2 regions of the Aeromicrobium sp. CF4.19 genome follow, and region 2 is predicted to be linked to the other one. Evidence: predicted binding sites of a transcription regulator. Region 2 holds the regulator's gene; the other holds the start of a gene.
The links. The regulator LexA, encoded in region 2, represses DNA repair genes until DNA is damaged. The targets are predictions, from matches to a motif close to TCGAACANNTGTTCGA.
Positions count from the first base shown of each region.

Region 1 (3,407 bases), on a different contig from region 2:
GTGATGATCACGACGCCGCGGTTGATGCCCTTGCGGCCGGCCCACAGCACCTTGTTGACCGTGGAGCCGACCTGCCCGGGGATGTACTTCAGCAGCCAGGAGGCGCACTGCACCGAGACCGCCTCGGTGCGGGAGACCTCCACCTGCGGCTGCAGCGTCAGGAGCATGGAGCGCCACAGCACGCCGGTCCACGGCACGGCGAGCGCGAACAGGCCGATCGCGACGGCCCACTGCCAGTCGGGGGTGAGGTCCTGCTCCTGCACGTCCTGCCAGTTGCGCACCAGCGAGACCGTGAAGAGCGCGACGACGGCGCCGATGACCACGACGGTCACCGCGGTGCGAAAGGCCTTGCGCTTCCACCAGGCCTTCGGTGCCGCGGGGCCCTGCGGGGACTCCGCGGGCGGCTCGGTCATCAGTTGTAGCGGCGGAAGGTGTCGAGCTCCTTCTTCTGCGAGTACGGCACCATCCCCTCCGGATGGGCGTAGCCGACGGCGATGAGCATGACCACCCGGTCGGTGAGCTCGAGGTCGAGCTTCTTCTGCATCTTGCGCTCGAGCGGCTCGAAGTCCGGCCAGTTGATGACGCTGGAGCTCAGTCCGAGCGTCTCCAGGCCGAGCATGAACGACATCGCCGCGAGCGATCCGTCGACGTAGATGGCGTGCCGGTCACGCGGGCTGAAGTAGGACTCCAGGCGTCCGACCACCACCACGACGGCGGGGATGTTGTGGGAGTAGCCGGCCGTGCCGAACGGGATGGAGGCGACCTCCTTGACCAGCTCCGGCTCGTCGAACACGCGGAACTCGTACGGCAGGCGGTTGCAGGCCGTGGGGGCCTGGCGGGCGATCAGCATGGCCTGGTCGATGAGCTCGCGGGGGACCGGCCTCTGCTCGAACCAGCGGACGCTGCGGCGCTGCATCACGAGGTCGTCGAGCTCGTCGTAGGAGATCGAGGACAGGGCCTTCTTGATGTAGGGCACCTTGCCGGTGAACTCCGCGTCGTGGCCGGCCCGCTCGAAGCGCTCCCGCGCGGCGTCGATCATCGGGTCGCCGTGCTCGACGGCACGGAAGTAATCGGTGAGGACGTCGTGCGCCCACTCCATCTCGCTGTGCTCCATCGACTGCGGGTCGCGCTCGAGCTGGGCGACGGCCTGCTCGTAGAACTCGATCGTCTCGGTGACGTAGTCGCGCGCGAAGATGGCGCGCCGGGGCATCATGATGAGCCCCTTCTCCAGGCGGTGCACGTTGCGGCGCAGCTCCACGTGGGTACGGCGATCGCGCGACTTGTTGCGGTAGTAGTTGCGCCGGCCCCGCAGCACGGCGGTCTGCTCACGGTTGAAGGTGATGAAGCTGGCCGTGTAGTACAGGTGTGACAGGATCCGGCTCGACCCGAAGGACTCCAGGAAGACGCGATTCACGAGCTCGTAGATCCGGCGGATCCAGGTGATCGCGAGCATCGCCTTGGCGAAGTTCTTGAGCTTGTTCAGCACGGGACGACGGCTTTCGTGTCGACGACGGGGAGGCGGTGCGACGCGTCGGCGCACCGCGTCAGACTACCGCAGGCGCCCCAGTGCTCATCGACGCCATCGAGGCGGATTCGCATCGCCCCACTGGGTCGGACGATCGGGGGGAAATGTCTTGAAATCGCTCACCTGTTCTGTATACTAGATGAATGATGACGCAGGAGGTGGCCCAGGAGCTGCGGGAGACCGCCGCCCTGCTCGATGCCTTCCCGCCCTCCACCGAGGCCCTGCGCGCACTGCAGCGCACCATCAACGCCGTCCAGGCCGCGCAGGTCTGGCTCGTGCGCGAGATGAGCGAGCGGGGCGAGCACGAGGCCGAGGGATGTTCCAGCGTCAAGAACTGGCTGCGCGACCAGCTCCACCTCGACGCCGCCGACGCCCACCGCCTGATCCGGGCCGGACGCACCGTCACCGACCTTCCCGACGTGGCCGCCGCAGCCGACGCAGGGACGATCAGCCTCGAGCACGTCGACTCCTTCGGCTACGCGCTCAAGCACATCAAGGCCGGCATCGTCATCGACGCCCAGGACTGGATGCTCCAGCTCGCCTCCGCAGCCGAACCCCAACAGCTACGCGCCGCCACCCGCGAGCTGCGCAACATCACCTACCCCGACGACCTCGACGACCGCTGGCAACGCGGCATGAACAAGCACGACGTCCACCTCAGCCCCGTCGGCGACGGCTACCACCTCACCGGCTTCCTGCCCGCCTCCACCGGAGCGAAGTTCGCCACCGTGCTCGACACCCTGTCCGCGCCGACGTGTGCCGAGGACGACCGACCCACCAGCGAGCGACGCATCACCGCCCTGGACCAGCTCCTCAGCGACGTGCTCGCCTCCGGACTGCCCCGCGACAGGGGCGTGCGCCCCCACGTGGACCTCACCGTCGACCTCACCGACCTCGCAGACAACCCCGACACCACCACCGGCCACCTCGCCGGATTCGGCGCCATCGGCCCCGCCCAGCTCCAACAGATGCTCTGCGAGAGCGACCTCACCCCCATCCTCACCAGCGGCAAGCACGCCGTCCTGGACGTCGGACGCGCCATCCGCCTCTGCACCACCGCACAACGCCGAGCCGTCAAGCACCGCCAAGACGACCTCTGCGCCGGCCCCGGCTGCCGCGGACCCGTCGTCCACATCCACCATGTCGTCTACTGGTCGAACGGCGGCCCCACCGACCTCGCCAACCTCATCGGCCTCTGCCCCCGATGCCACAGCCTCGTCCACGCCGGCCACATCACCATCGACCCCGACACACACCAGATCAACCGACGACTCACACCCCGACCCGCCCGCACCAGACCACTGCAACCCCGCGCCGGCTGACCAGCACTGACGACCAGCGCATCGGATGACCACACCCTGACCACCGTGCTCGGGTAGCTCGCCGCGGCTAGAAGGGCCCGTCGAAGGCCGGGCCGGACACCTCAGTCGTGCTGCAGGCCGGCCGGGGCCACGTGGACCTCGTCCGGCCGGTGCGGATCCAGCAGCCGCTCCTCGGCGTACTGCACGAGCTTGATCCGTTCCATGGCGTCCTCGAGCAGGATGCGGTTCGTGCGGAGCATGTCGGAGATCACCAGCAGGGCGATGCACAGCAGGCTGGCCACGAGCATGCCCACACCGAAGACCAGGGACTGGATGTTGCCGGCACCGTTGCCGGTGGAGAACAGGATGAGGAACCGCACGAACGGGATGGCGGCGGCGATCAGGAAGATCAGTGCCAACGTGGTGAAGACCGCGTAGGGCTTGAAGATGAGGTAGCTGCGGACGATCGCCTGACCGGACTGCGCCATGTGCTGGAAGATGTTGGAGAACAGCCGGGACTCGCGCGTCTTCGGGTTGGTCTTGATCGGCACGCTCGCGATCCGCAGCCGCTTGTTGCCGGC
Region 1 is NZ_JBIMEU010000001.1:243,615-247,021, reverse strand. It holds gene ACHAAC_RS01245 (lysylphosphatidylglycerol synthase domain-containing protein) at 1-413, opposite strand, end outside; gene ACHAAC_RS01240 (nitroreductase family protein) at 413-1,486, opposite strand; gene ACHAAC_RS01235 (DUF222 domain-containing protein) at 1,669-2,847, shown strand; gene ACHAAC_RS01230 (glycosyltransferase family 2 protein) at 2,949-3,407, opposite strand, start outside.
Region 1: a site for LexA is predicted at 1,641-1,656, ahead of ACHAAC_RS01235 (DUF222 domain-containing protein). Genes of this name have one in related genera too.

Region 2 (3,407 bases):
CGGGGCTCGTGCGCCGAGCGCTCCGAGCCGAGCAGCAGCATCATGGCCGCGGGGGCGAGCTCGTCGTGCGCGACGACGGCATCGCGGTCGATCCACCCGAGCTCGAACCCGAGGGCGGCCAAGCGTTCGGTGACGTAGCCGCCCTCGCGGTCGGTGCCGTCGGCCACGACGTGGATGAGCATGCGCCCATTGTGCGCGGCCGCACCGATCACTCGTAGACCGGCACCGCCAGCTCGCGGCCCATCTGCAGCTCTCCGGCGCCGGAGAGCGAGTTCATCCGCATGATGTCGTCGACGGTCTCCCGCGGGTCACCGGCCGGGTTGGCGTCCCCGGCGATCTGCCAGAGGGTCTCGCCCGGCTGCACGGTGACCACCGTGGTGGCCGGAACGTCGCCGCGCTCGCCGGTGGCGGTGACCGACGGGCCGAACGCGACGGCGAGCAGCACGAGTGCAACCAGGGCCGCGAGCAGGACGACCAGCCGGCCACGCCGGGTGAGCCGAAGCTCCGGGCTGGAGAAGGACGGGTACGAGGTGAGGGAGATGGTGCTCATGGGGTGCCTCCAAGGGGGAAGTGAGACGGGGGTGTGGAGTTTGGGGTGTCCGACCGAACCTCCGCGATGTCACTCGATTCCGGGCCGCTGGATGCGAACTGGAACAGACGTTCGATCGAACACGTGTACGACACTACGACAGCCGACCGACAAAAGCAGCCCCCAATCGAACAGGAAGGCGAGTACACCATCACAATCCCTGCAATTCCGGCGAAAGAAGGATCGAAAGAATGTTCTTCTCGGCGTGTCAGGACCCGGGAGGACCCCGCAGGATCGGCTCCCTTCGGCACCCAGGGCTGCGCGGGGCCATCCGGCTGGGCCTGGTCGCGACGAGCACGACCGCCACTCCGCGGGGTCCGATCGGCCACGACACGCTCTCGAACAGGTGTTTGGATGTGTCCGAGATCGCGGCTACCGTATGGCCATGAGCGACGACACCACCACGGACCAGGCCGAGGAGACGCGACCCAAGCGCGGGCGTCCCAAGGGATCACGCAACTCCCCGCGCGAGCTGCCCGACGGCCCGGTCGATGAGATGACCGGCCTGACCGCCCGCCAGCAGAAGATCCTGATCTTCCTGCGCGAGATGATCGAGAAGCACGGCTACCCGCCCAGCATGCGTGAGATCGGCGTGGCCGTGGGCCTGGCCAGCACGTCCTCGGTGGCGCACCAGCTGCGCGTCCTGGAGCGTCTGGGCTACGTCAAGCGCGACCCCAACCGACCGCGAGCCCTGGAGATCTTCCTGCCCGAGGTACTCAAGGCCCGCAAGACGCTGGGCCCGGCCGATGAGTCCGAGGGCGACGCCACCGGCATCGGTGACGCCCGCCCGGCCGCCACCTACGTCCCGATGGTCGGCAAGATCGCCGCCGGTGGGCCCATCCTGGCCGAGGAGCTCGTCGAGGACGTGCTCCCTCTGCCCGCGTCACTGGTCGGCGACGGCACGCTCTTCCTGCTGCAGGTGCAGGGCGACTCGATGATCGACGCCGCCATCTGCGAGGGCGACTTCGTGGTGGTGCGCCAGCAGCCGACGGCCGAGAACGGCGAGGTCGTGGCCGCGATGCTCGACGGCGAGGCCACGGTCAAGACCTTCCAGCGCACCGACGGCCACGTCTGGCTGATGCCGCACAACGACGACTACTCCCCCATCGACGGCACCCACGCCACCATCCTGGGCAAGGTCACCGCGGTCCTGCGCCGACTCTGATCCCCCTGCCCTGATCGCCCTGCCCTGATCCGCCGAGGCGGACCCCGACCTCACTCCTGCTCGTCGAGTCGTCGCAACGCGGCGAGCACGATGGAACGGTCGGTGGTCCGCCACATCGGGGGCAGCGACGCTGCCAGGAAGCTGCCGTAGCGGGCCGTGGCGATCCGTGGGTCCAGGATCGCCACGACACCCTTGTCGTCGCCACGACGGATCAAGCGGCCCGCGCCCTGGGCGAGAAGCAGCGCGGCGTGGCCGGCGGCCACGGTCATGAAGCCGTTGCCGCCACGCTTCTCCACCAGGCGTTGACGGGCGCTCATCAGCGGGTCGTCCGGACGCGGGAACGGGATGCGGTCGATGATCACCAGCTGGCAGGTGTCTCCCGGCAGGTCCACCCCCTGCCAGAGGCTGAGCGTGCCGAACAGGCAGGTGGACGGCTCCTTGGCGAAGCGCCGGGCCAGCTCGGGCAGCTGGGCGTCGCCCTGGCACCAGATGTCCAGGTCCGGCAGCCGCTCCCGCGTGGCCTCGGCCGCGGCCTCTGCCGCCCGGCGGGAGGAGAACAGCCCGAGCGTCCGCCCGCCCGCCGCCTCCACGAGGGCTGCGATCTCGTCCAGCTGGGCCTCCTGCAACCCGTCGCGGCCCGGCGGCGGCAGGTGCTTGGCGACGTAGAGGATGCCCTGGCGCGTGTAGTCGAACGGTGAGCCGACGTCGATGCCCTGCCAGGTGGACTCCCCCTCCGCCGGCTGGGACGTCAGACCGAGCGACGCGGCGAGCGGGTCGAAGCCACCGCCCAGCGTCAGCGTGGCACTGGTGAGCACGACCGTCTTGGTGCCGAAGAGCTTCTCGCGCAGCGCGCCGGAGACGTCGATCGGAGCCACGCGCAGCTGTGGTCCGCCGCGGGACTCCCCCAGCCAGAGCACCTCGGTCTCGCGGCTCGTGGCCATCCGGTCGGCCACCTGCCGGACCTCCTCCAGCATCGCCTTGGCCTGCTGGCGGCCGGCGTCCTCGGCGTCGGTGGGCGTGTCCTTGCCGAAGGCCGACAGTGCCTGCCGTGCGGCGTCGCGCACCATCTGCAGCCCCTCCAGCAGGGCCTCCTGGGGTGCGTCGATCCGGCCGACGTCGGTCGCGGCCATCGCCGCTGCCAACGCATCGGCCGACTCGGTCAGGTCGTCCACCGCGCGGCTGCCGCGCTCGTCGGAGAGGTGCCCCCGCGCGCGTCGCGAGGCACGCTCCACGGTGCCCGCGTCCAGCTCGTCGGTGGCGGCCTGCGTGACCCGGGCGGCCAGCTCGTGGGCCTCGTCGACGACGACGGCGTCGTACTCCGGGAGCATCGGGACGCCGTCGATGGCGTCGATGGCCAGCAGCGCGTGGTTGGTGACCACGAGATCGGCCTGCTGGGCGTCCTCACGGGCCCGCTCGGCGAAGCACTCCAGGGCGTGCGCGCAGCGAGAGGCGCCCAGGCACTCCCGGTGGTTGACGCTGACCTGACGCCACGCCCGCTCGGAGTGCGCCGGGGCGGCGTCGCGGTCACCGACGTGCGAGCCCTTGGCCTGCTCCTCGGCCCACTCCCGCAGCGCGACGACCTCCGCGCCCAGGGCACCCTCGGGGACCTCGACGAGCACGCCCTGGTCGTCGGGAGCGCCCTCGCGGACCCGG
Region 2 is NZ_JBIMEU010000008.1:122,897-126,303, reverse strand. It holds gene ACHAAC_RS15580 (type 1 glutamine amidotransferase) at 1-182, opposite strand, end outside; gene ACHAAC_RS15575 (LysM peptidoglycan-binding domain-containing protein) at 209-550, opposite strand; gene lexA (transcriptional repressor LexA) at 975-1,754, shown strand; gene ACHAAC_RS15565 (ATP-dependent DNA helicase) at 1,805-3,407, opposite strand, start outside.